Regions from separate parts of the Sodalis sp. RH15 genome, predicted to be linked through region 3. Evidence: predicted binding sites of a transcription regulator. Region 3 holds the regulator's gene; each other region holds the start of a gene.
The links. The regulator LexA, encoded in region 3, represses DNA repair genes until DNA is damaged. The targets are predictions, from matches to a motif close to TNCTGTATGTACATACAGNA.

Region 1: a site for LexA is predicted at 3,436-3,455, ahead of rmuC (DNA recombination protein RmuC). Genes of this name have one in related genera too.
Region 2: a site for LexA is predicted at 2,011-2,030, ahead of umuD (translesion error-prone DNA polymerase V autoproteolytic subunit). Genes of this name have one in related genera too.

The regions. Positions count from the first base shown of each region.
Region 1 covers NZ_CP178738.1:573,559-584,086, reverse strand. Annotated here, with positions in the region: gene ubiB (ubiquinone biosynthesis regulatory protein kinase UbiB) at 1-293, opposite strand, end outside; gene ACL2XO_RS02630 (SCP2 domain-containing protein) at 290-895, opposite strand; gene ubiE (bifunctional demethylmenaquinone methyltransferase/2-methoxy-6-polyprenyl-1,4-benzoquinol methylase UbiE) at 908-1,666, opposite strand; gene rmuC (DNA recombination protein RmuC) at 1,806-3,392, opposite strand; gene udp (uridine phosphorylase) at 3,758-4,522, opposite strand; gene ACL2XO_RS02610 (hypothetical protein) at 4,626-5,156, opposite strand; gene ACL2XO_RS02605 (dienelactone hydrolase family protein) at 5,831-6,670, shown strand; gene metE (5-methyltetrahydropteroyltriglutamate--homocysteine S-methyltransferase) at 6,697-8,973, opposite strand; gene metR (HTH-type transcriptional regulator MetR) at 9,076-10,011, shown strand; gene ACL2XO_RS02590 (carboxylate/amino acid/amine transporter) at 9,917-10,528, opposite strand, start outside.
Region 2 covers NZ_CP178738.1:1,301,339-1,311,866, forward strand. Annotated here, with positions in the region: gene ACL2XO_RS06175 (hypothetical protein) at 1-259, opposite strand, end outside; gene umuC (translesion error-prone DNA polymerase V subunit UmuC) at 292-1,560, opposite strand; gene umuD (translesion error-prone DNA polymerase V autoproteolytic subunit) at 1,563-1,994, opposite strand; gene ACL2XO_RS06190 (pyridoxal phosphate-dependent aminotransferase) at 2,342-3,550, opposite strand; gene ACL2XO_RS06195 (glutamine amidotransferase-related protein) at 3,666-4,886, shown strand; gene ACL2XO_RS06200 (dihydrodipicolinate synthase family protein) at 4,972-5,895, opposite strand; gene ACL2XO_RS06205 (M24 family metallopeptidase) at 5,942-7,117, opposite strand; gene ACL2XO_RS06210 (mandelate racemase/muconate lactonizing enzyme family protein) at 7,117-8,211, opposite strand; gene ACL2XO_RS06215 (M20 family metallopeptidase) at 8,208-9,383, opposite strand; gene ACL2XO_RS06220 (amino acid ABC transporter ATP-binding protein) at 9,409-10,176, opposite strand; gene ACL2XO_RS06225 (amino acid ABC transporter permease) at 10,186-10,528, opposite strand, start outside.
Region 3 covers NZ_CP178738.1:5,873,463-5,883,990, forward strand. Annotated here, with positions in the region: gene ACL2XO_RS26565 (FCD domain-containing protein) at 1-554, shown strand, start outside; gene ACL2XO_RS26570 (MmgE/PrpD family protein) at 622-2,004, shown strand; gene rcsA (transcriptional regulator RcsA) at 2,877-3,533, shown strand; gene zur (zinc uptake transcriptional repressor Zur) at 3,666-4,175, shown strand; gene ACL2XO_RS26585 (CsbD family protein) at 4,322-4,531, opposite strand; gene lexA (transcriptional repressor LexA) at 5,051-5,659, opposite strand; gene ACL2XO_RS26595 (diacylglycerol kinase) at 5,783-6,151, opposite strand; gene plsB (glycerol-3-phosphate 1-O-acyltransferase PlsB) at 6,277-8,742, shown strand; gene ubiA (4-hydroxybenzoate octaprenyltransferase) at 8,863-9,726, opposite strand; gene ubiC (chorismate lyase) at 9,781-10,287, opposite strand; gene ACL2XO_RS26615 (YjbH domain-containing protein) at 10,482-10,528, opposite strand, start outside.

The DNA.
Region 1 (10,528 bases), 900 kb from region 3:
TTCACCCGGTCCTGAAGCATCGCCAGTTGATCGGCCACCACCGGCGGGAATAGATCGCGGCGGGTGGACAGCATTTGCCCGAACTTGATCCAAACCGGTCCCAATTCCTCCAGGGCCAGCCGCAATCGTTCACCCAAGGGCTGCTGGGCATGCTCATTGGGGATCCAGAACAAAAGCTTGCGCCCCAGGCGAAGCGGCAGGGTCAGGCGCACTTTGGGAATAAGTTCATCCAGTCCGTAGCTGAGCAATACCCGCACGATATAATAAAGGCGGCCGATTTCTCCAAAAATCATCGGCTGATCTCCATTCTTTCCAGACGGGCCGCCAGAGCGGCGCCATCCCGATCCAAGGTGTCTACCTCTTCGCTGAACCAGGCAAGCTCAAGGGCCGATGGGGATAGCCGCCACTCTTCGGTGACCGCCTGTCCCCATTGGGTTTGCCGGTCGGTCCAGCGGCGTTTTATATTATCGGCATGGGCGGAAACGCGCTGCGTCAGCCCTTCCGACAGGACATCGCCAAGATAGGGCGACAGCAGTTCGGCCGGATCGAATTCCGCCATATCCAGTAGGGCGACAAATTGCTGCACCACCTGTATGTCGCCATCCACTTCTAGATCACCCTGCTTAATCAGGGCGGGAAGCCGTTGCCGCCGGCGCAGCGCCGGAATCGCGGAAAAATGCGTTTTGACGGTGCAATCCGCCGGATCGTCCCAAGAGGTGAGAACATCCGCCTGTGATTCGCCAAAAACCAAAATGACCGGACTGTCCAGTTCCGCCAGCTCAAACCGCAGGGTTTTACCCTTGAGGCGCTGGCGAGCCGTTTTCATGAATTGATCCTGATACAGCAAGCGTTTAAGAGCAATTTCAAGAGTCGCGGCGATCAATGACATCAGCATATGATTTCCCGATCAAAATTTATAACCGCGGTGCAGCGCAACGATACCTCCGGTCATATTAAAATACTCGGCGGAGTCGAAACCGGCGTCGAGCATCATGGCTTTCAATGTTTCCTGGTCCGGATGCATGCGGATAGATTCGGCCAGGTAACGGTAGCTGCCCGCATCCCGCGCCACCATCTCGCCAATGCGCGGCAATACGTGAAAGGAGTAGAGATCGTATGCCTTGTTCAACGGTTTGAACAACGGGGTGGAAAATTCCAGGATCAGCAGACGGCCGCCGGGTTTCAGCACCCGATACATGGAGCGCAGCGCCTGCTCTTTTTCGGTGACATTGCGCAGGCCGAACGAGATGGTGATGCAATCGAAGGTATCATCGGGGAACGGCAGAGATTCAGCATTCGCCTGGACATAACTCACATTGCCGATAATGCCTTTATTGCGCAGTTTATCGCGACCGACTTTCAGCATCGAATCGTTGATATCCGCCAAGACCACCTCACCCTCTTCTCCCACCAGCCGGGAGAATTTCGCCGTCAAATCGCCGGTGCCGCCGGCAAGATCCAACACTTTCTGACCCCGCCGCACGCCGCTGCAATGGATAGCGAAACGCTTCCACAGGCGATGAATGCCGAAAGACATTAAATCATTCATCAAATCATATTTTGCCGCGACGGAATGAAAGACATCCGCCACCATAACCGCTTTCTCATCTTTGGGCACGGTGCGAAAGCCGAAATGGGTCGTTTCGCGTTTGTCTTCATCTGCCATGTTATTCATCCTGCTTAATGAGATATCAGAGAAGTGTAACAGAAGCGAGCGCAAAGCCCCACAGCAGGGCTGGTCAACTCAGCGGAAGTCTTATGGCTCCGCGCCGAGGGCCCGCTTGCATCGTCGGCGTATATTCCTCTTACGCCTGCTCCGGAGTTTCGCCCCGGACAGCGTTGTCGTCAACCGACGGCGGACAATTATCGGGGATGGTTAGCGGCGTTTCGTCTTGCCCATCGCGGTCATCGTCGGCAGTTCGCGCATTGCTGATATCGGCGTCGTTATATCCCTGCTCCGCTTGTTCCGCCAACACGGAATTGATGGGGCGCTTGATCTCCACCCCGAGCGCCCTGAACCCCTCGGCCTGGCTGAGAATATTGCCGCGGCCCTGCGTCAGCTTATTCATGGCCGAACGATAGCCGCCCTGGGCTTTGTCGAGGCTTTGCCCTATGGCCAGCATGTCGTCCACAAACAGGCGCATCTTGTCATACAGGCGAGCGGCCCGCTCGGCAATATGCTGGGCATTGCGGCTCTGGTGCTCGTAGCGCCAAAGATTGCTGATGGTCCGCAAGGCCACCAGCAGCGTAGTGGGGCTCACCAGCATGATATTCTGTTTCTGGGCCTCGCCGATCAGTTCGGGCTGCTTATCAATAGCCAGCATAAAGGCCGGCTCCACCGGGATAAACATCAACACATAATCCAGCGAGCGTAAACCGGGCAATTGTTGGTAATCTTTTCTCCCCAGCAGCCGCATATGCCCGCGCAGGGATTGAATATGCTCCGTCAGCGCCAGCTGGCGCTCGCTTTCATCCTGACTGTTGAAAAAACGTTCATAAGCCACCAGTGACATTTTGGCGTCGATGATCACATCTTTTCCCTGTGGCAAACGCACGATAACGTCCGGTTGCATCCGATGCGCATTATCGATTTGAATGTTCACCTGGGTTTGATATTCGTAGCCCTCCCGCAGACCCGAAGCTTCGAGAACACGGCTTAATACCACCTCGCCCCAGTTGCCCTGGGTTTTGTTATCCCCTTTGAGCGCCTTGGTCAGGTTGACCGCTTCCCGCGCCATTTGCGTGTTAAGCTGCTGCAAACTCCGGATCTCATGAGTCAGGGTATGGCGTTCCCGCGCCTCTTGGCCGAAACTGTCCTGGACCTGGCGGCGAAACCCGTCCAGTTGTTCACGCAAAGGGGTCAGCAGGAGATCCAGGCTTTGCCGATTCTGCTCATCCACCTTGCGCCCGCTTTGCTCGAAAATTCGATTGGCGAGGTTTTCGAACTGCGATGCCAGCCGCTGTTCGCTATTCATCAGCAAGCGCTGCTTTTCTTCCGCGCCGATGCGGGTCTCTTCCAGGCGAATAGTCACTTCCCGCAGTTCGGCCTCTTGCGCGCTATTCACCTCCCGCAGCGCCCGCAATTCGCCGTTGAGCTGTTCACACTCTTTTCGCCAGTTTTCCAGGGGTTGCAGACGCTCCTCCGCGGCGGCGAGCCGGCTGTAGAGATCGCGCAGCTCGCGCTCGCCGTCACGGAGCTGCTGCCCGCTTTGACGGTGAGCCGCTTCTACCCGCTCCAGCTCTTGCCGAGCCGATGCCAGGGATTGTTCATGCAAACCCAGCGCCGCCTGATGATCCGCCAGCCGTTTCTGGTATCGGTGGCTTGCGATGAGCAGGCCGAGCAGCAGCCCCGCCAGCACGCCCCCCGCCGCGTATAACAGGCTGAAATCCATATAACCTCCGCCGTAACCTGTGCCAACCGTCACGTTAAGTGGGAACTGTATAAATGTCCAGACCCATTTATACCCGATGGATTACGGCTTTCAGCCAACGCCGCCACCACTCAAAAAATGAAAGATGCAAGATGAAGGGTATATCAGTTGTTAAGACCGATAAGCCATCTTCTGCCCAACCTCCCCCCGCGCCAGCGATGCCACGGTGGAATATCCTCCAAGAGAAGGCTCCTCACGGGGAAATAATGATTAACATCGGCGGGATATCGGTAAGGAAGGCACGGCTTATCATGCCATTGAAGCGAATCTTCAGGTTAAACCGGACTGAAACGACCGGGGTGTTTGCACCGGTCGCCATAACCGGATCAGATAATAAGGCGGCGGGCGGCATCGACGACGATGTTTACCGCGACGCTTTCGGCCAGCTGCATGGAACGGGCATCGGGGGTCTCCTGCAGGGTACGGTTAACGATAACGCCGGCCACCATACCTGCCCGCAACCCTTGCGTGGCGCACATGGTCAGCAGAGTGGCGGATTCCATTTCATAATTCATGACGCCCAGGCTTTGCCACTCCTGCATGGACCCTTTCAAGCGGTTAAGCACCCGTCCGGAATAGGTATCGTAGCGTTCCTGCCCCGGATAGAAGGTATCGGAGGACGCGGTTACCCCAATGTGAAATTTCGTTCGATGGTGTTTCGCCGCCCCCACCAGAGCGGAAGTGCAGTCAAAATCCGCCACCGCCGGATACTCCACAGGGGCGAAATGCAGGCTGGCCCCGTCCAAACGTACCGCGGCGGTGGTGATCAGTACGTCACCCACCTGAATATAAGATTGAATCGCGCCGGTGGTACCAACCCGTAAAAAAGTGCGGATGCCCAACTGGGACAGTTCTTCTACGGCGATGGATGTGGAGGGTCCGCCAATGCCGGTTGAACAGATAATAACCGGATTGCCTGATATTTCTGCTCGCCAGGTGGTAAATTCCCGGTGAGAGGCCAGGTGCACCGGATTCTCCATCAGCGCGGCGATTTTTTCAACCCTTTGCGGATCTCCCGGGATGATGGCGAGCGTGGCCCCCTTCAGATCGGAGTGTGTTAAACCAAGATGAAAAACATCGGATGAGGACATGGCAGATACCTCTAAAAATAACATGTTAACCCAAACATAATATCGTTAGAATACTAATATTTATCTGCCGAAGTCCGTGGGGCATCTCACATTCACACCGTTATCAGGTTGCAATTATCTCTTTAAACAACCCTTTGATTTCTTTGTCGTTCGCAATACATTCCATTAGGATCTTCAGGACCTGCGTCAAGGTGACGTCTTTCCCGGCTTCGTAAACTTTATCGATCCAGCGTTCCACTATGGGCAACGACTGAGCTTTTAATAAGACCATGATTTCGCTTAGCAACCCTTTGATGCCATGCTCTATGCCATATTGTACGATTTTTGCGCCGTCATGGACCATTTGCACGGTATCCGCAGCGTACTGACTGAATTGCACAACATTGCCCATCGTACTGCTGGTCAGACTGCCGACCCATGTCAATCCATTGATCAATTTGTCCAAACCCAGGTGAGTGGATAATTTAGCGGCGGAAGCAGATAGCGATGACGTTAGAGAGAATGTCGAGACGTTATCAGGACTATTTTTAACGGATTCCAGCTTGGCGGCCAGATTGCCCGTATCAGCGCCCGCCGCGCCGTTATGAACGGCAGGTGGAGTTTTGGCAACGGAATAATCTATCGATATAGTCATGGTGGTTACTCCCAAAACAGAATTTTTAAAAGTATTGCTCTTTTAACATAGCTATTAATTTCATCATGAAATAGTTCAAATTGTGTTAAATAAAGAAATAACAATTTTCCATTATTATAATTTTTTTAATATTATTTAAAATCGATATTATCTGGTATGCATTTATCGACAAAATAACGTATTCCGCTGTTGATACCCTCCTCCTCGCTTGGGTCTATTCTTAATAAAAGAAATCGATAATGAAAATCAAACTTATAACGCTTCGCTGCGGATAAATTGCATAAAGCGACCACGGGGCGAAGATTAAAATTGAAAGTGTGACGGACATTTTAAATATCAGCCGGGCAATACTTCTCTTCCCGTTATAAATGACTCTAGCCATGAGGATATATGTAGCATTATTACATAATAATGGATCAACAATCGATGGATAACCTAAAGCTATTGATTTTAATGATATTATCAGCTATCAAAAATCCTCGCGGCGAGATGCGTGAAGTAGAAATTCTATTATATTTACATATTACATATCCGTTTTATTTTATATATTTATTACATTAAAAATAATTTATTGGATGAGACTTTTATTATCGTAACTGTCTTGTTAAAATGATTCACAAGCCATTAACTTTAGCTATAATCAACCTAACGTTAAAACTCAACAAGGCAGCTATATGAACATCGACGATACCCTCGATCTGAACAGGAAACCGGCCGCCTTTGCCCCGGCAGCAGGCAATGTCGCATCTACTACCATTCATACCGATGATGCCGGCCTGGAAGCGGGGCAGTTCACTATCCCTTCACAAAGCGATCGGATGCCCGCTTACATGGCGAAACCCGCTGGTGAAAGCCGGCCTTTGCCTATCGTTATCGTAATTCAGGAAATCTTTGGCGTTCATGAACATATCCGCGATATATGCCGCCGGCTGGCAAAGCAAGGCTATCTGGCGATTGCGCCGGAGCTCTATTTCCGCCAGGGAGATCCGTCAGCCTATGACGATATCGGTCAATTATTCAAAGAGCTGGTGAGTAAAGTGCCGGACTCGCAGGTGATGGCGGATTTGGATCATACCGCCCATTGGGCAGCCACCCATGGCGGCGACGGACAGCGTTTGGCGGTAACCGGATTTTGCTGGGGCGGTCGCATCGCTTGGCTATATGCCGCTCATAATCCCCAGTTAAAAGCGGCGGCGGCTTGGTATGGCAAATTAGTGGGGGATAAAACGCTGACGACGCCACGGCACCCGGTTGATATGGCGAAGGAATTGGTGACGCCGGTTCTGGGCCTGTACGGCGCACAGGACACCGGCATCCTTCCGGAGCATATTGACGCTATGCGCCGTGCGCTCAGCGCCGCCAATGCCAAGGCCGAAATTCGGGTATATCCCGAAGCCGGCCATGCTTTTTATGCCGATTACCGTCCTAATTATCATGCCGCCTCGGCGGAAGACGGCTGGCGGCGCATGTTGCAATGGTTTTCGCAGCACGGAATGAGCGGCGACGGCAAATAATCCGCCGCCGCCCGTTTATCGCCGCCTTAAACCTTTTCAGCACGCAGCCGTTTCGCAGCGCTCACCATATTCGCCAGGGATTGGCGCGTTTCCGGCCAGGCGCGGGTCTTCAGCCCGCAATCGGGATTAACCCAAAGCCGTTCGGCGGGAATACGCTCCGACGCCTTGCGCAGCAGTGCCACAATCCACTCCTCGCTGGGTACGTTAGGCGAGTGGATGTCATAGACGCCCGGTCCGATTTCATTGGGATAATCGAATTCCTTAAAGGTTTCCAATAATTCCATATCCGAACGCGAGGTTTCTATGGTGATGACATCGGCGTCCAGGGCCGCGATGGAATCCATGATGTCGTTGAACTCGCAATAACACATATGGGTGTGGATCTGGGTATCGTCCCGGGCCACCGCGGCATTCAGTCTGAATGCCTCCACCGCCCAATCAAGGTATTCCCGCCATTCGGACTGGCGCAGCGGCAAACCTTCCCGCAGCGCCGGCTCATCGATCTGGATGATGCCGATGCCCGCCTGTTCCAGATCCGCCACTTCGTCGCGCAATGCCAGGGCGATTTGCCGGGCGATGGTTTTGCGGCTGACGTCCTCGCGGGGGAAAGACCAGCATAGAATCGTCACCGGCCCGGTGAGCATGCCCTTCATGGGTTTATCCGTTAAGGATTGGGCATATTTCGCCCATTCGACGGTTATTGGCGACGGTCGGCTGATATCGCCGATGATAACCGGGGGTTTCACGCAACGGGATCCGTAGCTTTGCACCCAGCCGTTCTGGGTAAAGACAAACCCATCCAGATGTTCGCCGAAATATTCCACCATATCGTTGCGCTCGGCTTCCCCATGCACCAGCACATCCAGTCCCAGACGCTCCTGCTCGGCCACCGCCTGACGGATATGTTCGCCGATACCGGCACGGTAGTGGGCGCTATCCAGGCTGCCCCGCTTGAAATCCAGACGCAGGCCGCGTATTTCCGTGGTTTGCGGGAAGGAACCGATGGTGGTGGTGGGCCAGGCCGGCAGATTAAAACGCTGCCGTTGCAGCTCGGCACGCCGTTCATAGGCTTGCCCGCGCTGGCTGTCCCGTGGGGTAATCTGCGTCAAACGCGCCTGCACCCGGGCATTGTTCACCCGGTCCGAGTGGCGGCGGGCGCGGATAGGCCGGCTGTACTCTTCCAACAAGGAGACCTGCGCCTCATCCGGCTGATTGAGGGCGGCACGCAACAAACCCAGCTCGCCGCATTTCTGCAAGGCAAAGGCGAACCAGCTTTTGACTTCTTCATCCAGGCGCGATTCTACCGATAAATCAATGGGGCTATGCAGCAGCGAGCAGGAGGTGGCCACCCAAATCGGCCGTTGCCCCGATAGCAGGCGCAAACGATCAAACCAGGCGCCGAGATCGGCGCGCCAGACGTTGCGTCCGTTAATCACGCCCAAAGACAGCAGCCAGTGGGCCGGCAGGCGCCGGTGCAATTCGTCGGGTGAATCCTGTCCCGCCACCAGATCCACATGCAAACCCTGCACCGGCAGCGATCGGATAAGATCCAGATGATGGCCGATGCTGTCGAAGTAAGTGGTCAGCAGCAATTTAACCGGTCCCGCCAATTCACGGTAAGCGGTTTCATAGGCCTGTTGCCAGTCGGCGGGGAGCTCCAGTACCAGGGCGGGTTCGTCGATTTGCACCCATTCGATACCGCGCCGCGCCAGCTCGCCGAGTATTTGCCGGTACACCGGCAACAGTTCCGCCAGCAGCGATAGCCGATCAAAAGCCTCTCCCTTGGTCTTGCCCAGCCACAGGTAGGTTATCGGCCCGAGGATAACCGGTTTAACCCGGTGGCCCAGCGCCAGGGCTTCATCCACTTCATCCAGCAACTGGGTCCACCCCAGGCGGAATGATTGTCCGCGGGTAAATTCCGGCACCATGTAATGATAATTGGTATTGAACCATTTGGTCATTTCGGCGGCGGCGGCGGGCTCGCCGCCCGGCGCGCGGCCGCGGCCGATGCGGAACAGGGTATCCAGATCCGCCGGCCCGTCGCCCTGCCGGTGCCGTGCCGGGATATTATCCACCATCAGGCTGGTGGTCAGCACATGGTCATACCAAGCGAAATCACCCACCGGCAGCAGATCGACCCCGGCATCTTTCTGCTGCTGCCAGTGACGGGACCGCAGTTCGCGCCCCACCGCCAATAGCTCTTGTTGCGAGGATTTTCCTGCCCAATAACTTTCCTGCGCTTTTTTCAATTCACGGTGCAGACCGACGCGCGGAAAACCCAGTGTGTGGCTTAGTATTGTCATTACCTTCTCCCATATGGACGTCCAGATGTTTACACATCCATAATCAACATGTACTGTATTAACCACAAGCGCAAATTATTCACTTCCAGGTGAAACACCCTCATGATCGAACTTAAACATCTGCGGACGCTGCAAGCCCTGCGTAACAGCGGATCGCTGGCGGCCGCATCGGCCCAGCTTCATCAAACCCAGTCCGCGCTGTCCCATCAATTCAGCGATCTTGAGCAGCGGCTGGGTTTCAGACTATTCGTTCGCAAAAGCCAGCCGCTCCGCTTTACTCCCCAGGGAGAGATCCTGCTGCAGCTGGCCGAACAAATCCTGCCTCAGGTACAGCAGGCGCTGCAAAATTGCCTGGAACCGCATCAAACGACGCTGCGGCTGGCCATCGAGTGCCATAGCTGTATTCAATGGCTGACGCCGGCGCTGACCGAGTTTCGCGAGCAATGGCCGGAGGTGCTGGTGGATTTCCGCTCCGGCGTCACCTTTGACCCGCAGCCCGCCCTGCAGCAGGGGGAGCTTGATCTGGTGCTGACGTCGGATATCCTGCCGCGCAGCGGATTGTTTTATACGCCGATGTTTGATTTTGAGGTACGGCTGGTGGTGGCCCCGGACCATCCTCTGGCGAAAAAAGAGCACATCGCTCCCGAGGATCTCAGTGAAGAAGTTTTGATGATTTACCCGGTACAGCGCCAGCGGATGGATGTCTGGCGCCAGTTCCTGCAGCCCGCCGGCGTCAGTCCGGTGCTGAAAAGCGTAGACAATACTCTGTTGCTGATTCAGATGGTGTCGGCGCGCATGGGCATCGCCGCGCTGCCCCACTGGGTGGTGGAGAGTTTTGAACATCAGGGGCTGATAGTCACCAAAACGCTGGGCAGCGGCTTATGGAGCCGGCTATATGCGGCGTCCCGGGACGGCGAGCAGCGCCAGCCGGCCATCGAGGCGTTTATTCGCTCGGCCCGTCAGCACGCGTGCGCGCATCTGCCTTATGTGCGGGACGCGCAACGATCCAGCGCCGGTGCACCCATAGCGAAGCCATAATCACCGAGGCGCCGACGATAAAGCTGGGCCAGTGCGGCCGCTGCTGCCATATGGCCAGGTTCACCAGTAATCCGGCGGGAACATGGAAGTTGTTCATGATGCCGAGGGTGCCGGCATCCACCTGGGTCGCGCCATAGTTCCACATAAAGTAGCCCAGCGCGGAAGCAACCACCCCCAGCCAGACTAAAATTCCCCATTGCAGCGAGGTGGTGGGTAATTGTCGGGCATTACCGAACAGCCACCAGCCGATGACCGCCACGATGAATGAACCAAGGTAAAACCAGGAAAATGCCGTATGCTGCGGCATGGGATAGACTTCCATCAATCTTTTGTAACCCACCTGCCCCACGGCGAACACCAGATTGGCGGCCTGTACCAGCAGCAGGCCGCGCCAGTAATGTTCGCTGACATGGTCGTAGCGGATAATCGCCGCCCCCGCCACGGCCAGCATGGCGCTCAATACATAGCCCCAGCGCAGTCGCCGACGGCGCAGCAGATCATAAACCAGGGTGACATA
Region 2 (10,528 bases), 1.6 Mb from region 3:
TGACCGGTACTTTCTCCTGTTGTGAACGGGCTATGCTAATAATCTGTTCCTGGATAATATTAGTATTATATTTTAGAAATTTATTTTCAAATGTACCTACATTCTTTCTGTGACCCACTGCGCTTATCGGCATGACGAGCTCTTCTCCGTTGAGTAAAAGTGTTATTGACACATCGCGGGAAAATACTACCAGATAACGCACCGCCGAATAATGAACGCCGGATTGACGAGCGGCGTTTGTGAAATGTTTTATGGGCATTCATTCGGTGGCCGCCATGGCGAATCCGAACATCAGCAAAGCCTGGCTGTGGGTAATTCCCCCCAGCGGGTGGTATAGGCGGGGGATAACATATCCCGGCGCATCGCCCATGAGGGGGCAATGCCTTGACCGGCGAACCAGACCCGGCCGATGCCGGTGTGGTTGATTTTATCCAGCACCGCCATCAGCTCCATACTGGCGCGCCGGGGGGGACAGGCGTCGAATAAATGCAGTTGCGCCTGGCGGGTCGGGGAAAAATCATTCAGCATTACCCCGGCCTTGGCATAGCGCGGTCCCTCTTTCCAAATCCGTTCCAGCCCGCGCATGGCGGCGGCGACTATATCCCGCGTGTCCTGGGTGGCGGTCAGCAGGTTTTCGCTGGCGCCGTTGGCATAATAAGGTTCATTGACGGCATAGGGCGAGGAGCGGACAAACACGGCTATCTGCCGGCAGTATTGTTGTTCCTGGCGTAATTTTTCCGCCGCCCGCTCCGCATAGCGGCAAACCGCCTGCCTCATATCGGCCAAGGCAGTGACGCGACCGCCGAACGAGCGGCTGCAGACAATTTGTTGCTTTACCGGCGTTTGCTCCTCCAGGGCGATACAGGATTCTCCCTGCAGTTCCCGCACCGTGCGTTCCAATACCACGCTGAAAGTCTTGCGGATAAACGAAATATTCGATTCCGCCAGCTGCAAGGCGTTATGAATCCCCACGGCATTGAGCCGGCGGGAGATGCGGCGGCCCACGCCCCAAACCTCCTCCACCGGCACCAGCGACATCAGTTTGCGCAGGCGCGCCGGGTCGTTGAGAGCCACTACCCCGCCGGTGGCCGGCCACTGTTTGGCCGCGTGATTGCACAGCTTAGCCAGGGTTTTGGTGCGGGCGATGCCTACCCCTACCGTCAGGCCGGTGTCTTGCCGGACCCTGGTTCGCACCCGATGGCCGAATTCCGTGTAGGGCATGCTGGCTTCGATGCCGCTAACGTCCATCCAGGCTTCGTCAATGGAGTAGATTTCGGTGCGCGGCGCCATGGCTTCCAGAATAGACATGACCCGGGCCGACATATCGGCATACAGCGCATAGTTGGACGAGAAAATCGCGATGCGGTGCTTGCGCAGCAATTCCCCCAGCTGAAAATAAGGCAGGCCCATTTTTATGCCAAGCTGTTTGGCTTCTCGGGAACGGGCAATGACGCAGCCGTCATTGTTGCTCAGCACCACCACCGGCAACCCTTGCAGATCCGGCCGGAATACCGTTTCGCAGGAGGCGTAGAAGCTGTTCACGTCCGCCAGGGCAAACATGGCTAGTTCCGGGTATTGTGGATGGCGTACAGCACCACGCCGAAGATTTCCAAGGCATCCGGCTGGGGATAGAGCGTCGGAAAGGCCGGATTCATCGGTTGCAGCGCCAGGCGCGGCTTAAGGCACAGCCGTTTGACGGTGAATTCGCCATCGACGGCGGCAATGACGATATCGCCATGACCGGCGGTTTCACCGCGATCCACCACCAATAAATCGCCGTCGCCGATCCCGGCTTCAATCATCGATTCGCCGCTGGCGCGGACAAAATAGGTGGCGCTGGGATGGCGGATGCAATACTCGTTCAGGTCGAGCGTTTTTTCCACATAGTCCTGCGCCGGAGAAGGAAAGCCCGCCCGGCATTGATCGGCAAACAAGGGGAGCGATAGCACCGGCAGCATGGCATGGGCGCCGGAAAAGTCTGCGATAATCTTCATTCTTTCAACTCATTTATACTGTTTATGTGTCCAGTATAAATAAATTGTTTTGTTTGAAAAGACAGGGATTGAGGAGATTCGGCGGGAAGTTAATTAGCTCTATGATTAATATAAAGATCAAAAATAAGAATATCATTGGGAATGAGCAAAAGGTTTAACGGTAATTAATTAGCTATGCTAATCATTAGTTTCGTATAGTTATTTATCAAAAGCGATGTTATTTTGGCATTGATTATTAGCCAACCTATATTAAATATGCCGGCGGCGGTTCCGCCGGTATTGTTATATTTCACCCAGAGCGCAGCGATCTTGCCTTTAATCCCCTGGGCAAAAGCACCCGGACTTTACTACTGTAATGCCAGGCAGGCGTTTTTGATGCGCGCGCAGGCTTCATGCAGGCGATCATCGTCAATGGCATAGGCGATGCGGATATAGGGCGATGCGCCGAAGGCCGACCCTTGCAGCGTGGCCACATGGGCATTCTCCACCAGATAGGCGGCGAAATCGCTGTCGCTGTCTATTGTCTTCCCTTGCGGCGTACGTTTGCCCAGCATCCCCCGGCAGTTGGCAAACACGTAAAATGCCCCCGGCGGTAATTCGGCGCCGAGTCCCGGCACCTCGGCAATCATCGACATGACCACGGCGCGCCGGGCCGCCAGCCGCCGCAGCCAGTCGGCGTGGAAAACGGCCGGTGTCGTCAGCGCCTCAACCGCCGCCGCCTGGGAGATGGAGCTGGGGTTGGAGGTACTTTGGGATTGCAATATCTGCATGGCCGAGATAAGCCAGGCCGGGCCGCCGGCATAGCCGATACGCCAGCCGGTCATGGAGTAGCCCTTCGACAGGCCGTTCACCGTCAGCGTTCTGTCTCGCAGGCGGGGTTCGATTTGCGCCAGGGTGACAAAGGGCTCGGCATCGTGGCGCATATGTTCGTAAATATCGTCGGACAGGATCATCACCTGGGGAGAATCCAGCAGCACCTTAGCCAGGGCTTGCAGCTCTTCGCGGGAATACACCGCGCCGGTGGGATTATTGGGGGAATTCAATATCAGCCAACGGGTACGGGGGGTGATGGCGGCGGCCAGGTCGGCGACCTGCAATTTCCAGCCCGATTGCTCGCTGCAGGGGACAATACGGGGCTCGCCTTCGGCCAGGGCCACCATGTCCGGGTAGGAAACCCAGTAAGGCGCCGGCACGATAACCTCATCGCCCGGTGAGATTGTTGCCAGGAAGGCATTAAAAATCAGCTGCTTGGCGCCGCATCCGGCAATGATCTCTTCCGGCTGGAAGACCAGCCCGTTTTCACGTTGGAATTTGCCGATAATGGCCCGTTTCAGCGCCTCGGTACCGGATACGGCGGTGTATTTGGTGTCGCCGCGTTCGATAGCATCGATACCCGCCTGTTTGATAGATTGGGGAGTATCGAAGTCCAGCTCACCCTCACCCAGGTTGATAATGTCGATGCCGTTTTGCTGCATGGCGCGCACGATATCGGAAATCACGGCGGTGGGGGAGGGACGTACGCGCTTCATACGCCGGGCGATAAGTTCTGCTGACATGGATGCCTCTTCAAAGTGGGATAAGAAAATTGTATTATTTGACACATATAGTTCAATTTACATTAACATGGCCGAACCGGCCTTTCCTTTGTTGATTCCCTAAAGGAACCTATCCATGACGACCCTACTGGTGGTGCACGACACGCCGGAACCCGCGCTGTACGGCCTGATGGCGGCGATCGTGGCGGCGCAGCGCCAGCTCCCCCTGCTGCATCTGGCGGCGGACTACGACACCGGACGGTTTCCCGATGCCTGCCAGCATGTGCTGCGTCACGGCGGGCTGGTGACCAGCGGGCTGCTCTGGCTTGAACGCATGACCGGCCGCTCGCCCGACGCCGCCTTAACCCCCTCCGCCTGCGCGCAGCGGGCGGCACGGGAGGATTGCGTGGTGCCCATCGGACCATCGCAGCGGGACGCTTTATCCGTCCTGATCCCGTTGCTTGAGCAGGGCGGCGTCCCGTACCGTCTCTGGCATACGGTGAACCGCCGGGGCCGCCTGGTCCTGGAAGACCGCTCCGGCGGCGCGGCCATCGAGGGCGAATGGCGACCCGATACCTTCGGCCGCTGGCATGCCACGTCGCCACCGTCCTCGCCGCCGCATTCCACCCGCGGCGCGGGAAAACTCCGCATCGCCCTTATCGGCGCAAGGCAGGATCAGGCCGCCGCCTATCCCGCCACCCTGGCGGCCCTGGGGGATGCCGCCGACGCACTGGGCATTACCCTTGACGTGCTGTTCGTCCCGCCCAAAACGCTGTCGCCGGATGATGGCCTGCTGCCGGCAACGGTGGCGGGGATACTGCTGCCCGGCGGCGCGGATATGGGCAATGTGTCCGGACAGCTGGCGGTGGCGCGTTATGCCCTGCAACAGGGCATACCCACCCTCGGGTTATGCCTGGGCATGCAGACCATGGCCACCGCCGCCCTGCAACAGCTGCCGGCATTACGGCGGGCCAACCTGCAGGAAGCCGACCCGGACGCGCCGGTGAAAACCTTTGTGCCGCTGCGGGATCCGAACCGCTATGGCGTGCATCGCTCCGGGGAGCATGACATGCGGCTGCGTACCGGCAGCCGGCTGGCGTCCATCCTGGCGACAGATAACCGGCTGCGCTATAACCACCGCTATCAGCTCAATCCCGATCTGCTGGAGATGCTTCCCCGCTGCGGCCTGACGGTGAGCGCCACCGATAGCGCCGGCGCCATCGCCGACGGCATCGAACTGGCCGACCATCCGTTTTATCTCGGCGTACAGGGACATCCCGAACTGACCTCCGCCCCGGCGGCGGCACACCCGCTTATCATGGCCTGGCTGAAACAGGCCGCCTTGTCGGGGCGTTGATATATCCGCCCGTTTCTGCCGGCGCCGCACCGTACTCCAGACGTCATGCCTCGCGGGCGGACATGGCATATGCCCGCCCGCGATTTCAGTTTTTCAAAACCACGCCGCTGCGGCTGTCCGCCGCCAGCCTGGTTAATTCTTCCTTAAGCTGGGCTATCACCGGTTCGGCCACGTCTATCAGCGGCGAACGCACATGTCCGCCGTCGAAACCGCGCAGGTTCATGGCGGCCTTGACCAATTGCGGCTGGCCGAAACGGCGCGCCAGACCCCGGTAGCCGTACCACAGACGATGCAAATCCCGCGCGGTATGGGCATCTCCCCGTTCCAGCGCCCGATAGGCCGCCAGGATAAGCTCCGGCAGCGCGCCGCTGTTGGTACTGCTGATGCCGTCGAATCCGCACATCATCGGCCCCAGGAAGGCCAGATCAGAGGCGCAAAACAGCCGCAGGCGTCCCGACAGGCGATTAGCCAACTGGTCGATAACGGTGGGATTCAGGTCGCCCTGTTTGATCCCCACCACCTGCGGAATGTCCGCCAGCTGTTCCAGCAGGGCCGGCGCCAGGGTGATGCCGATGCCCGGCGCGTTATACACCAGGATGCCGGTGCGGGATAAGGGCGCCATCTGTTTGAAAAAGCTGACGATCTGCTCGTCGGTGACCTCTGAAACAAACGGCGGCGTCACCATCGGCAGGCCGCCGAGATCCCCCGCCAGGGCCGTCAGCTCCTTCACCGCCCGGGGATCGGAACCGGCGCTGCACAGCATGACCGGTACCCGGTCATTCACCAAATCCATCACCCGGCGGAAGATAGCGGCCCGTTCGGCCACCGTGAGCGTAGGGAATTCCCCATAGGTGCCGCCGATAAGAATGCCGTCATACCCCAGGGTAATGACGCGCTCCACGTTGCGGCAGAGTCCGTCAAAATCAATCTCGCCGTCGGCGGTGAAGGGCGTAACGGTAATATTAAAAATGCCCTTCAGGCGTTCGCGGCTTTCGACCAAATCTTTCATTGCAATTTCCTTTGATAAAATGGGGGTGGCAGGCCACCCCCGGCGATTATGACCCTAACTGATAGAGCGGACGCTCGGTTGAACCCAGTACCCGGTAGCCGGTTTCGGTGACGACAATGGTTTCGCTGACGCCGACGGTAAATTCCCCGTAAACCCGCAGCGCCGGCGGGATATGGAACGTCATGCCCGGCCGCAGTTCGGTGGTGATGCCGCTATAGAGGCTCAGGATCGCCCCTTCGCCCCAGTCCGGCGCAAAGGCGATGCCGATGGAATAGCCGGTGCGTTTTTTGAAGTTTTCGGTATAGCCGGCGCGGTCAATCACCCGCTGGCAGGCGATATGCGGGGTTTCGCAGGTAGCGCCGGGACGGATGGCGTCCAGGGCGGCCTGCAAGGCTTCCTGGCAGGTCTTCTCCATATCCAGCGCGACGGCGGGCGGGGTGCCCAGCCAGGCGGAACGCATCAGCGCGGCATGATAGCGATCGTGGGTGGCGGACATTTCCAGAAATACCGCATCCCCCGCGGCGATGCGGCGGCGGCGCCAGGTACCGTGCGGCACGCCGCTGCGCGGTCCGGTGGAGACCAGCGGTTCCATGCCGACATATTCCGAGCCGGCGGCGATGGCCTGTCCCATCATGGCGGCCACCAGGTCGTTCTCGGTGGCGCCGGCGGCAATGGCATCGCGGCCCGCTTTCATGCCGGCATCCACATAGCGCGCGGCCAGCGCCATTTTTTCGATTTCCGCCGGCGACTTCACCGCCCGCAGCTGTTCGACGATGCCCGCCGCGTCATGGATAACCCCCAGTTTTTCCTGCAAGGCCTCATAGACGCTGATGGGCAGGAACCAGCCCCGTTTATCGATACCGATGCGGCTATCGAGCCATCCCCGTCCGCGCAGCACCTCCAGCAGGAAATTCACCGGATTATCCCCGTCCTGGTAGATGGCGGCGTCGCTGATAAAGGTATTGGAGATAAAATTGAAATATTCCAGCTGCCGGATAACAAACACCGGCTCGCCGTCAACCGGCAGGACCATGGCCTGGAAAGTGTAATACCCCGGCGTCTGCTGGCCGGTGAGGTAGAAAATATTCTCCGGTCCGGTGATGATCATCAGGTCCAGACCGGCATCGGTCAGCAGCCGGCGCGCCCGCTGTACCCGGCCACGGTACTCTTCCGGGGCGAAAGCGGATTGACTGCCCTGGACAATATTACCCACGTTTTGCATTAGTTAAACTCCTGAATAAACACAGCCCGGCCCGCATCAAAATGAATACCCAGACCGGTGGAATAAGAACAGCTGACCTGGCCCCGGCCGTAGATCACCCCGCTGACCGGATCGTCGATAATGCCGTCGGCGCCATAGAGTTCGGCAAAGCGGGGCTGGGTGAGGTAAGCCACCTGAAGCGCCGCGGCGGTGGCGGCGGCGCCTTCGTTCATTTGGCCAATCATAAAGGGGATGCCGGCGTCCCGCAGCCGCCGGGCGGCCCGCACCGTCGGGGCGATGCCGCCGAGCTTCACCAGCTTCAGATGGGCCCAAACCTTGCCCTGAAGGGCAATGACCCGGTCGACGTCGGCCTCGCAGCTGACGCTTTCATCCAGCATCCAGGGGATGGGACTGTGCTCCGCCAGCCGGGGGATTTCATCCGGCCACTGGGGCCCGATGGGCTGCTCCACATAGCTCAGGCCGAAAGGCGCCAAGGCTCGCAGACGTTCAGCGGCTTGTTCGGGCGTCCACTGGCCGTTGGCATCGGCGGCCAGATGGATGCGATCGCCGAAACGGTCACGCAGCGTCGCCAGACGCTGGATATCCTGCTCCGGCGTGCCGATGGCGATGCGGACTTTGAGCTGGGTGAAGCCCCGCGCCACATAGGCCTCGGCCTGCTGCAAAAAGACCTCCGGCGTGCTCCAGAACAGGGTTTGGTTGGTGGCGGAAGACACGGGAAACGCCTCCGGCGCGCCTAATAGTCCGGCCACGCTGGTACCCGCTTGGGCGGCGGCCATATCATGCAGCGCCAGATCCAGCAGCATGCGGGTCGGCGCCAGGTAAGGGGATAGCGTCGATTCCGAATGCTCCAGCAGCGTGGCGGCGGGCAACGACCAGTCTTGGCCGGCGAGGGCCCGGCGCACATCCGCCATGACCTGTTCGGCGGTAAAACCGTTGAGGTAGGCGATATTCAGCCTGACTTCCCCGATGCCCCTGCCGTGGCCGTCGTCCAGTACCAGATAGAGCGACTCAAGGGCGGGGATGCTGCCGGAAGAGGCGGTATGCAGCTGCAGTCCCCGATAGTGCAGATCGGCGCGATAAAGAGCGGCTTTCACTTGGCGTTCTCCGCGGGCAGCATAGCGCAGGCCACCTGCTGATAAATCCGGCCGGCATTGATAAATTCATCCAACGGCACGAACTCGTCGGGTTTATGCGCTACCGCCAGCGAGCCCGGCCCGATGACGATGCCCTTGGTGCCGAGGCTGCGAAAATGCACCAGATCGCAGCCGCCCTGAAAACCGAAGGGCCCCGGCTCAGACTGGCCATGGGCACGGCAGGCCGCCAGGCCGGCCTGAACAATGGCTTCATCGGCGGCGGTTTCGGTGGCGCCGCCGGTGGTGGGCTGGTACCGCAAGACGCCGGCCCGCACGCCGAAACGTTCGCGAGCCACCGTCAGCAGGTGTTCCAGCTCCTGTTTCACCACCTCTTCATCCTCGCCGGGCACCATGCGGCGATCCAGCAGGATGTCGCAGGCGCCGGGCAGGACATTATCGGCATGGCCGCCCTGGATACGGGTAACCGTCAGGCTGGCGGATCCCACCAGCGGATGGCAGCGGCATTTCACCTCGGTATGATGCTGCTCTTCGATCAAGCCCAGCAACTGCCCGGCGCGGAAGATCGCATTCTCTCCCAGATCCGGCGTGCCGGAGTGGGCGGTGACGCCTTCCACCCGCACCCAGGGCCGCAGGCTGCCTTTATGGGCTGAGAAGGTGGCGTTGGAGGTGGGTTCGCCAATCACCGCAAAGTCGATGGCCGGCGGATTGTTGCGGACATAAAATTTCGCCCCTTCGCTGGCCGCCTCTTCATCAGCCACAAATACCCCCATCAGCGTGCCGGACCACTTGTGGCGATGGGCGGCCATCTGACGCATCGCCTCCAGCATGGCCACCAGCGGACCCTTGGCGTCGCAGGAGCCGCGCCCGTACAGGCGGCCCTCCCGTTCCGTCAGCGTAAAGGGATCCGTGGACCAGCCTTCACCGGCCGGCACCACATCGATGTGGGTATTGAAGGCAAAGCAGGGACCCTCGCCATTGTTGAGCACGGCGATAACGTTGGTGCGGCCGGGCTGATACTCGCTGTAGCTCAGATCAAAACCGGCATCCGCCAGCAAACCGGCGATAAGCTCCGCCGCTTCCCGTTCGCGGCCGGGAGGATTTTCGGTATTGACCGCCACCAGGGCGGCAAGATCCTGTTTCATGCGAGCGATATCGGGCTCGGCGCAAATCATGGTCTTCTCCAAAATGACACCCTTCTTAATGTAAAATCTGATCGAGAAAGCGCTGGGCGCGCTCGCTGACATCCCCACCGAAGAAATCCCGGCCGGTGGCGTTTTCAATGATTTCACCGCGCTCCATAAACACGATGCGGTTAGCGGCCCGTTTGGCGAATCCCATCTCATGGGTAACCACCACGCTGGTCATGCCTTCGGCGCTCAGATCGGTCATGACATCCAGCACTTCGCGGATCATTTCCGGATCCAGGGCCGAGGTGGGCTCGTCATACAGCATCAGCTTGGGCTTCATCGCCAGGGCGCGGGCAATGGCCACCCGCTGCTGCTGTCCGCCGGACAGCTCATCGGGAAAGGCATCGGCTTTATCGGGAATACGCACCTTGCCCAGCAGTTCCAACGCGATGTCGTGGGCATCGGCCCGGCTCATGCCCAACACCGTCATCGGGGCGAGCATGATGTTCTCCGCCGCCGACAGGTGAGAAAACAGCTCATAGTTTTGAAATACCATACCGATCTCCTGCCGGATCCGGTGCGGCACCACCTCGGCGGCGGTGATTTCCTGGTTACCGAAAAATATGGCGCCCCCGTCCACCGGCTCCAGCAGATTCACGCAGCGCAGCAGGGTGGATTTACCTGAGCCAGAGGGCCCGATGAGCACCACCGTTTCCCCTTTATGTACGTTAATCGAGCAATTTTTAAGAATGTGGTTACGGCCGAAAAACTTGTCGATGCCGATAATTTCCAGCATGGGTTTAGCGGTAGTTAAAGGATTTACAGTTATTGGTTCCATAAGGGCTCCTTAGCGTGGGGCCGGCTGGCGGGCGGCGCGGATCAGCCGATCCGTAAGCGAACCCGCGGGCTTGCGGCGTTTTTTCGGATCAAGCGCACGCTCCAGCCACGCCTGGAACACCATAAACAGGCTGGTGAGCACCAGATAATAAATACCCGCCGCGCACAGGGCCTCAAAATAGCGGAAGCTGGCGCTGGCGGTCTGGTTGGCCACCAGCAGCAGTTCCTGTACCGCAATCACCGAGACCAGGGCGCTGGATTTCAACATGCTGATCATCTGGTTGCCCATAGGCGGCAGCACGATGCGCGCCGCCTGGGGCAGTACCACCTTGCGCATGATCTGGCCGCCGGTC
Region 3 (10,528 bases):
TGGAACTGGCCGAGCACCTGCAAATCAGCCGCAGTCCGGTCAGGGAAGCTTTCCGCGCCTTGGAAGAGGCCGGCCTGGTTTCACTGGAAAAAAACCGCGGCGCCTGGATCAGGGATATTTCCGAACAGGAAGCAGCCGAACTGTATGAAGTTCGCGCCGGCCTGGATGAAATCGCCGGTCGCCGCCTGGCGTCCATCGTTACCGAGGACCAATTGCAGGAATTGCATGGCGTGCTTGATCAACTGGAGGCCATTTCCCAGCATGACGATGTGAATAATTATTTTTTATTGAATATTGCCTTCCATGATCGGGTGGTGGAAATGGCCGGAAACGCCACATTACTTACGCTCTATCGCCAGGTTATCAACCGCATGCACTTAATCCGGCGTCAGGGCCTCGCGTTATCCGGCAGCTCCCAGGCGTCCCATGCCGAACACCGCATGATTCTGGCAGCGTTGGCGGCACGAGACCCGGATGCCGTTGCACACTCGATGCGTCAGCATATTCAACAAGGGTATCAGCGTGCCTGTAGCGCGCAAAACCGGGCGCTGTAGTCAGCCGTTGCCCTTTTGATCGAGCGAGATATCTTGCCGCCACCCTGCTCCGGGAGAAAAACACATTATGAACGATCGCCAACTGGATAAGAATAGTATTGCCGAGCAGCTTGCCCATTGGATCCTGGCGCAGGATGCCGGCGACTTTCCGCAAAAAACCATCGGCACCGCGCGCTTGCTGCTGATGGATGTGATGGGTCTGTGCATTGCCGCGCGACACGAGTATTACGTAGAGTCCGCCCTGGCAACGGCTGACGGTAACGGTTTATGTACGGCGCTGGGGCATCCCGGGGGGCTGACGGCCTATGACGCCGCCCTGGTGAACGGTACCGCGGCCCATGGTGAAGATTACGACGACACATTCGAGGGCGGCCCGGTTCACTCCGGCGCGGTGGTGGTGCCGGCGGTCATGGCGATTTGCGAGCGCGAAGGGCTAGCCGGAGAAGCGCTGCTACGGGGCATTGCCGTGGGGGCTGAATTAATGTGCCGTTTGAGCCTGGTGGCGCCGAAAGCCATCCATCGGGCGGGATTTCATCCCACCGCGGCCATCGGCGCTATTGCCGCGGCGGGAGCCGTTGCGGCGGCGCTGCGGCTAGACCACGGGCAAACGACGTCGGCCTTGGGGATTGCCGGCAGCATGGCGTCAGGGATTATTGAATACCTGGCCGAAGGCACCTCCACCAAACGCATGCATGCCGGCTGGGCCGCGCAATCGGGCATCCGCGCCGCCTTAATGGCCCGGGGCGGATTAGACGGACCGCGAACCGTGCTCGAGGGGCGCCATGGTTTTTTCCAGGCCTTCGCGCCTTCGGTAACCCCTGATTTCACCCCGCTCTTATCTGACCTTAATCAGCGCTGGCTAATGCAGTCCATCGCTTTCAAGCCTTATGCATGTGGCACCATGACCCAGCCCTATATCGATTGCGCCATCGCCCTGGCGCGCCGGAACATCAATCCCGGCGATATTCGCGACATCGTTTGCCGGGTCGGGGAGGGTACAGTACATCGGCTGTGGGAGGATTTGGCGGTCAAGCATCGCCCTCCCACCGCCTACGCGGCAAAATTCAGCACGCCGTTTTGCATGGCGGTGGGCTTTTTTGACGGCCGGGCCGGACTGGGACAATTCACGCCGTCACGGATTAACGACCCGGCGGTGCTGGCGCTGGCACAAAAAATCCGCTATGAAATCGACCCGCAAAACCCCTACCCGGCCCAGTTCACCGGCCATCTGCGGGCAACGATGAGCGACGGCACCGTTTATGAGCACGTTCAGCCCTGGATGCGCGGCGGCGCACAGCAGCCGCTGTCGCCGGAAGAGCTGGCGGAAAAATTCCGGGATAACGTCCGGCACGGCGGCTGGAATGACAGCCTGTGCGAGGGGATGCTCGCCCTGTTTCAACAGATATTTACTCAAACCGATATAAGATCCCTCGAACGGGGGAGAGTCTGATATTTTTGCAACAACGCCCTGGAGAAAGCCTGATATTTCTCCAACGGGCTTTCTCCTTGCTCTTAATGACGCTTAAAGAAGGCGGATATTGAGTTGAGCAAAAAAAAGGGCATATCGGCGATGGATACCTAAAAGACAGATACAAAAATATATCGCATCTCTTCTATGCCCTATAATAATTTTTAATCAAAAAGGCATCCGTTATTGATAAATTTATTTGCCCGTCAATAATCATAAGCATCACGCTGTCGAGTAGCAATGTTGATTTTTAACTGATTAAAAAAAGCAATTACCGGCGTATATCTCATCCTATTCCACTATTCCCACAGCGCCTTCTCCATGGCGTGGCATCACTCCTCTTCCGGCAAATAAGATCCCTGCCGTTTGCCGCCGGCCTTTGGCATGAAATCCAGCGGCGGCAATACCCTGCCAAGCGTTTTAAACGACCGGAGGTGCGCCGTGCGCAAACCGCGGTTTGGCAGCGAAGTATTAACATTCAATAGCTTTTTTTTGAAAAAAAACTCATTTTGTACCAAATAACTTATATTACGTCCCAATGGCTTCGATGGCGATTTACAAACTGGTCATAATCCTCTATCACATGGATTTAAGGCGTCGCCGTCTTCATTACTGAGTGAAAGGTTGAAGTATGATTATTTACAGCGTGCTTATCGCTTTTATGCTGCTGATTACCATAATCAGCCTGGCTCTGCATTTCAGGGAAAACAGAAAGAGAAAAATCATATTCAACCGAACAAGCAGCCGGTAAACAAATACCGAAGGCACTGTTTTCGTCTTCAAAGGGAATTTATAGAACGAACTAACGCATCCTTCCCCTATCAATAACCATAACTGTAGATATCGCGATTATTATGACAGTGTTTATTCTTGATCCATGCACATACACCAGATATGCGCTGAAAAGCTCTCTTGGCGCAAATGGTGTTAAAGGAAGTATTCGAACACTGGACAGTTTGTCAACATTGAGAAAAAAATGCGAAACAGCATCTCCTTCCATTATTTTTATCAATCAGAATTATTTTCAATATCAGCACAATAATGAGGAGCTCAAGACCGTCATAGAACAGCATCCGGCGACGCTCTTTTTTATCTTTATCGGTAATGAAAGCATAAAATTCTATGATTTTATCCCAATCAAAAAGAATGTCATTATCACTTCAAAATTTATCAAAATCAGCACTATCAATATGATTATCCGTTATTATCTCGATGTCAGAACATGGCTGGATGATAATAACAAACTTGGATTTTCCCCACTGCGCTTTAGTAAAACGGAAGCTGAAGTCCTCACAATGTGGATGTCCGGCTACGATACGTTACATATCTGTTCACATTTGCATATCAAAGAAAAAACCCTTTCCTCCCATAAGATAAATATCAAGAGAAAAACCAGGGCAAGCAACAAACAGGTTATCTATCACCTGATTACCATCGCCAATAGCGTTACGGAAGGCATCAACAGCCACCCTCCCCGGGAAATAAATATGTCGCCACGCCTGACAGCATAAAAGCTCTTCTCTGCCCTGTTTTGCTGACCGTTAGCCGGGAATGCTATAGCCTCGCTCGGCTTACATCCCTAGATTCGGTATTTTATCGTCATCATGATAAGATGATGGATAGATAAGCTACGGGGGTTCCCTATGAAAAGCATGACTAGTTCGCAATTGCTCAGTCAAGCTGAACAATTGTGTGAACAACGGAATGTACGCCTGACGCCGCAGCGGCTCGAAGTATTGCGCCTGATGACGCAGCAGGAGGGGGCAATTAGCGCCTACGATCTGCTTGATCTGTTACGGGCCTCAGAACCCCAGGCTAAACCGCCGACTATATATCGCGCACTGGATTTTCTCATGGAGCAGGGATTTATACATCGCGTCGAGTCAACCAACAGCTTTGTCTTGTGCCATCATTTTGAAGAGCCTAGCCATACCTCGGCTTTTTTTATCTGCGATCGCTGCGGCCAGGTCACGGAGCAATCCACCGAGGGGATTGAGGAGATTCTACAACGCATGGCCCGGTCAGCGGGTTTTGCCATGCGGCATAACGTGGTGGAAGCCCATGGTTTTTGCCTCAAGTGTTCCGAAGTGCAATCCTGCGATCGGCTGCATAATTGCGGACACGACCATAGCATTGGGATCAAAAAGAGGTAATAGTTAAATAGGAAGGCATTAAAATTTTTAGTAGATTAGTTTAAGGATGTGATTAGGCAGGTGGTACATCCTTGTACCTTTGGGTAGGAACATTAATCTGATTATTCCGGGTAACCAACGTAATAGCGGGCTACCACGTTACATCGCTACCAGCGATATTTATTCTGGGTTTCCCAGTTCGAAACTTCCTTTTCTGCTGCTTCTTTGCCGTAACCATAACGCTCTTGAATTTTACCGATTAACTGGTCACGCTTCCCTTCAACAACGGTCAAATCATCATCGGTGAGTTTGCCCCATTGTTCTTTCATTTTACCCTTGAATTGCTTCCAGTTGCCGCTTGCTTGGTCAGTATTCATTGTAAAACTCCTTCGCTATCGTTTGGTGAGGAATTTTAATCATTAACCTTTTGCAGCGGTTAATGAATAATCGGATTCGTTAAAGAAAACGTCTGACATCGTTAATCTATAAGCTAACCCTATGAGATTAAGTATAGCAGTGCGTTTGGCGAAAGGTTTATTTGGCAGAGGATTTGACGTCATATGGACGGTAATTCCCGCGTTTTTTACCATAAGGCGATATAAAACAGCAGGTAGCGGAGGAAATTAGATTGACGATAAATGTAACAAAATATGTATAAACTTCACTTGTGCTTTGACGCGGATAGCTGGCGGGAACAGCGATTAATGACGGCAAGTATTGAAAAAAGCGAGGCAAGAAAAGATGCAAAAAGGTTATTGAACGGAACAAAACGACGCGCCACAGCTCCCCCAATAAATCTGCGGCCGCCGAAGCTGATAAAGGACGCCGAAAACCAAACCGGGGGAGAATACGCTACCTAGAGTCACCAACAGATCAAAGCGGGTCCAGACAAAGGCTCAGATCCAATTGCCGTTGCGAATGACACCTACCGCCAATCCTTCGATAGTAAGCTCCTGCTGGCGTAAATCCACCACGATGGGGGAGAAATCACTGTTTTCAGGTAACAGCTCAACGATATTGCCTTGTCTTCTCAGGCGTTTTACCGTCACTTCATCGTTAATCCGCGCGACAATCACCTGGCCATTACGGGCATCCTGCGTTTTGTGCACCGCCAGCAAATCACCATCCATGATGCCGATGTCTTTCATTGACATGCCGCTGACGCGCAGCAAAAAGTCCGCATGGGGTTTGAACAAATCAGGATCGACTTTGTAATGGCTTTCGATATGCTGCTCCGCCAGCAATGGCTCGCCCGCCGCCACGCGGCCAATCAGAGGCAAACCGCTTTCTTCCTCAATCAGTAAACGGATCCCGCGGGAAGCGCCGGAGACAATCTCAATCGCCCCTTTTCGCGCCAGCGCCTTAAGGTGCTCCTCGGCGGCATTGGGTGAGCGAAACCCCAGCTGTTGGGCGATCTCCGCGCGTGTCGGCGGCATGCCGGTTTGCGATATATGATCGCGGATAAGGTCAAAAACCTCTTGTTGTCTGGCGGTTAACGCTTTCATTCCGTCCCCTGTTTGTTTATACAGTCTTCATGTGAGTATATACAGGTCGAGCCCAATTGAAAACCTCATGTGTGGCAAAACGTAATAAAAACGGCTGAATTTAACAACGGTTAAAAGAAGCCATCATCGAAATAGTCGCCACAGCAAGGTTATCCAGACCCAGGCCGCCAATATGATGGCCAGCGCAACCGCAGCCGACCCGAGATCCTTTGCCCGTCCCGAGAGGGGGTGCAGCTCTGGCCCGATGCGGTCCACCACCGCTTCTATGGCGCTGTTTATCGTTTCCATCACCAATACCAGCCACACCGAGCCAATCAATAAAATACGCGAAATAGCGTCGGATTCGAGATAATATGCAAGTACGATGGCAAGGATGGCTATTACCGCTTCCTGCCGAAAAGCCGCTTCATGACGCCAGGCCGCTGATAATCCTTTTAATGAATATCCCATGGCGTTATAGATACGTTTAAGTCCACTGATTTGGTTTGCCATACATTTGCGCGCTTGAGGAAAATTGCGCCCATATTACCGGTTCTTTGCGTTCTCATCACCACAGATCTGTTGCGCAGTTTCTGGTATTCTTGTGCCGCAATGCTAACAAGAGGCTTCACACAGATATGTCAGGTTGGCGTAACATTTATTATGCGTTATTGGATTTGCCAATAAAATTGCTGGTGAGAAGTAAGGTAATCCCCGCGAATCCACGGGAAGAAACCGGTCTGGATCCCATGCGGGCCATGATGTACGTGTTACCTTATAATTCCAAAGCGGATTTGCTTACCCTGCGCGGGCAGTGCTTAAAGCTCCAACTGCCGGATCCGCTGATTCCCCTGGAAATTGACGGGGTAACGCTGCCGCGTTATGTCTTTATTAACGATGGTCCGCGGGTTTTCTCCTACTTCACCGAGAAGCCGGAATCCGTCAAGTTATTCCACAATTACCTGGACTTACACCGTAACAACCCCCAGCTCGATGTACAAATGGTGCCGGTTTCCGTGATGTTCGGACGCGCCCCGGGCCGTGAAGCACAGCCCAACCAACCGGCTCCGCAGCTGCGGCTGCTGAACGGTTTTCAAAAATTCATCGCCATTCTCTGGCTGGGGCGTGACAGTTTTGTCCGCTTTTCCAATCCGCTGTCGATGCGGTACATGGCAACGGAACACGGCACGGATAAGACCATCGCGCAAAAGCTCGCCCGGGTCGCCCGGATACATTTTGCCCGCCAGCGCCTGGTGGCGGTTGGGCCGCGTTTGCCGGTACGCCAGGATCTTTTTAACAAGCTGCTGGCGTCCAAGGCCATTGAAAAAGCCATTGAAGATGAAGCCCGCAGCAAAAAAATCTCCACCGATAAGGCGCAGCAAACCGCCATCCAGCTGATGGAGGAAATTGCGGCGGACTTTTCTTATGAGGCCATACGTTTATCGGATCGGGTATTGAGCTGGACCTGGAATCGCCTGTATCAAGGTCTGCACGTACGCAATGCCGATCGGGTCCGGCAACTGGCCGAAGACGGCCACGAAATCGTCTACGTGCCCTGCCACCGCAGCCACATGGATTATCTGCTGCTGTCCTATGTGCTTTATCACCAGGGATTGGTGCCCCCGCATATCGCCGCCGGCATTAACCTGAACTTTTGGCCGGCGGGCCCGATTTTCCGGCGCCTGGGGGCATTTTTTATCCGCCGCACGTTCAAGGGCAATAAACTCTACTCCACCATATTCCGTGAATACCTTGGGGAACTTTTCACCCGCGGCTACTCGGTGGAATATTTTATGGAGGGCGGGCGTTCCCGTACCGGACGCCTGCTGGAGCCCAAGACCGGCACGCTGACCATGACCATCCAGGCCATGCTGCGGGGAGGTAACCGGCCCATCACCCTGGTGCCGATTTATGTCGGCTATGAACATGTCATGGAGGTGGCCACCTACGCCAAGGAATTGCGCGGCGCCACCAAGGAAAAAGAGGGATTTTTGCAGATGGTGCGCGGGTTGCGTAAATTGCGTAATCTGGGCCAAGGTTATGTCAACTTCGGCGAGCCTTTGTCACTGAGCGCCTATCTGAGCCAGAACGTGCCGCAGTGGCGTGATTCCATCGATCCTATCGAAGCCCAGCGTCCCGGCTGGCTGGCGCCGGTGGTGGATGACATCGCCGGCAAAATCATGGTGCGCATCAATAACGCCGCCGCGGCGAATGCCATTAATCTTTGTTCCACGGTACTGCTGGCTTCACGCCAGCGTTCGTTAACCCGGGAACAATTGCTGCACCAACTGAACTGCTATCTGGAACTGATGCGCAACGTTCCCTACGCAGCGGATGTGACCATTCCGGACACCACGGCGGAAGGCTTGCTGGAGCATGCTCTGGCGATGAATAAATTCAGCGTTGAGCAGGACACCATCGGCGACATCATCTATTTGACGCGAGAACAAGCGGTGCTGATGACCTACTACCGGAATAACATCCAGCATTTATTTATCCTGCCGTCGCTGGTGGCCAGCATCATTCTCGGCCATCCCGGTATAGACCGAGAGACGCTATTACGCCATAGCTATCTGCTTTACCCGCTGCTCAAAGCAGAACTGTTTATGCACTATGAAACGGCGGAGATCGGCCCTGTTATCGATGCGCTGATTGAAGAGCTGCTCCGGCAGGGATTGATTATCGAGGAGGCGCGGCAACTCCTGCTCAACCCGGTGCGCGCCCAAACTCTGCAGCTCTTGGCCGCAGGAATAAGGGAAACCCTGCAGCGTTATGCCATTACGTTCTCCTTATTGCGGTTCAACCCTCAAATCAATCGAGGCACGCTGGAGAAAGAGAGCCGGATCATGGCCCAGCGGCTCTCGGTCTTGCACGGTATCAATGCGCCTGAGTTTTTCGATAAGGCGGTGTTTTCCACACTGGTGGCCACGCTGCGCGAAGAGAACTACATCAGCGACAGCGGCGATGCCATTAGCGGAAAGGTGCTTGAAATGAGCGAGATACTCAGCGAGTTGATGACGCCGGAAGTGCATTTGACCATAGAAAGCGCCAGCCTGCTGGTTGCCGCCCCCGGACTGCAACCCCTGCCGTCACCGGCGGAGTAGAATAAGCAGTATATCCCTGGCGGCTTGGCGGAAAGCCGTCAGGGCCGGGCTGTGCGATGTTGTCTGTCGGCTGCAATGCTGGCTGTCGACATAGTTCCGTGAGTTGTGGGCTGCGGATGATTATTTCATCGCCTCGACAAGCAGGCTCAGCGCGATGCCGAGAAAGATCACCATGCCCACCAGGTTATTATTCAAAAAGGCTTTGAAGCACGCCGGCCGTTCACGTCCGGCGATAAGCTTTTGCTGATAAACGAACAGTGCCCCCGCCAGCGCCAATGCGATAAAGAAAATGCCGTTCAATCCCGACCGCCATCCCAGCAAAACCAATAACAGCAGGGTAGCCGCTTGCAATATACCGATGATAAGCCTGTCATAGCGGCCGAACAGAATAGCGGTTGATTTAACGCCGATGCGGATATCATCATCCCTGTCCACCATGGCATATTGGGTGTCATAGGCCACGGTCCATAGCACGTTCGCGGCGAACAGCAGCCAGCATGAAATCGGTAAGGACTCACTAACCGCGGCATACCCCATCGGAATTGACCATCCGAAGGCCGCGCCCAATACCAGCTGCGGTAAATGGGTTATCCGCTTCATAAACGGGTAAACCCATGCCAGGACCAATCCGGCCACCGATAGGGCAATGGTCATGGAATTTAATGTCAGCACCAGGCCGAAGGACGCGGTGACCAGTGACAAGAACAGGACCTTTGCTTCTTTTTCGCTGATGTGGCCGCTGGGCAGAGGGCGCGACGCGGTACGCTTAACATGGCCGTCAATTTTGCGATCGGCGAAATCATTCACCACGCACCCGGCGGCACGCATTAAAAATACCCCGAGGATAAAAACCAGCAGAATGCCGACATCGGGAGTGCCCCGTCCGGCCAGCCACAGAGCCCATAACGTCGGCCAAAGCAACAACAGAGAACCAATGGGTTTATCAATGCGCATCAACCGGCACCAGGCCTGCCATTTGCCCATTGTGGCGCTGTGTTCCACTTTTCTCTCCTTCACTTCATCAAAACGCCGCCGCTGTTAACGATACAGAGGGGCATCCGGTAAAAACAGTTCGGTTAGCAATAAGGGCTTTCCATGCGGACGCAGGCAAGAGCGACGCGCCCATAAATTCCCTGCCCGACCCAACTGGATGTAGTCACGGGTCGGCATCCCGTCGCGGAACAGCCATCGCCCAAGCGGCATATCCCCCAGGGTTTTGAGCGCGCACGCCGGTCCTTCCAGCACCGCGGCGGGAATAACCATACGGCCCGCCAGCCATGGATTGCCGTCGCCGTACAGCACCACCTCACGCAGCCAGTAGCGCTCGCTGGCGGGCAGCAAGGCAATATCGTCGCCCGCATCGCCGGCGAAGACGTATCCCTCCCTGGCCCGCTGTACGCTTACCTGCCGGCAATGGCGTTCCAGGCGCCGGGTCATGGAATCGCACTCCAGCAGCCAATCTCTTTTAGTCGGATCAGGCTGTGGTGACTGTGGGGTTAACCATTGGATGGACGCCAGCAATGAGATATAGAGATTATCCGTCAACCGTTCCCCATCGTTTGAAAATAAGCGGGTGACATTATTGTAGCCCAGAACGCCGGCTTAATGACCCGCCTGCGGCGGGAGAATTATCTGCTGGGGGTTTCCCCTCGCCAATATCGCCCGCGGCGGGCGTCAAGTCAATAAAATGGCCTCCGGGAGGAGGCCATGGCAGCACAGTAACCGATGTCGGTAACTCATCAGTTCAGCGCGGGAGAACGCTCGTCGGTTAAACCGTACAGGTAGA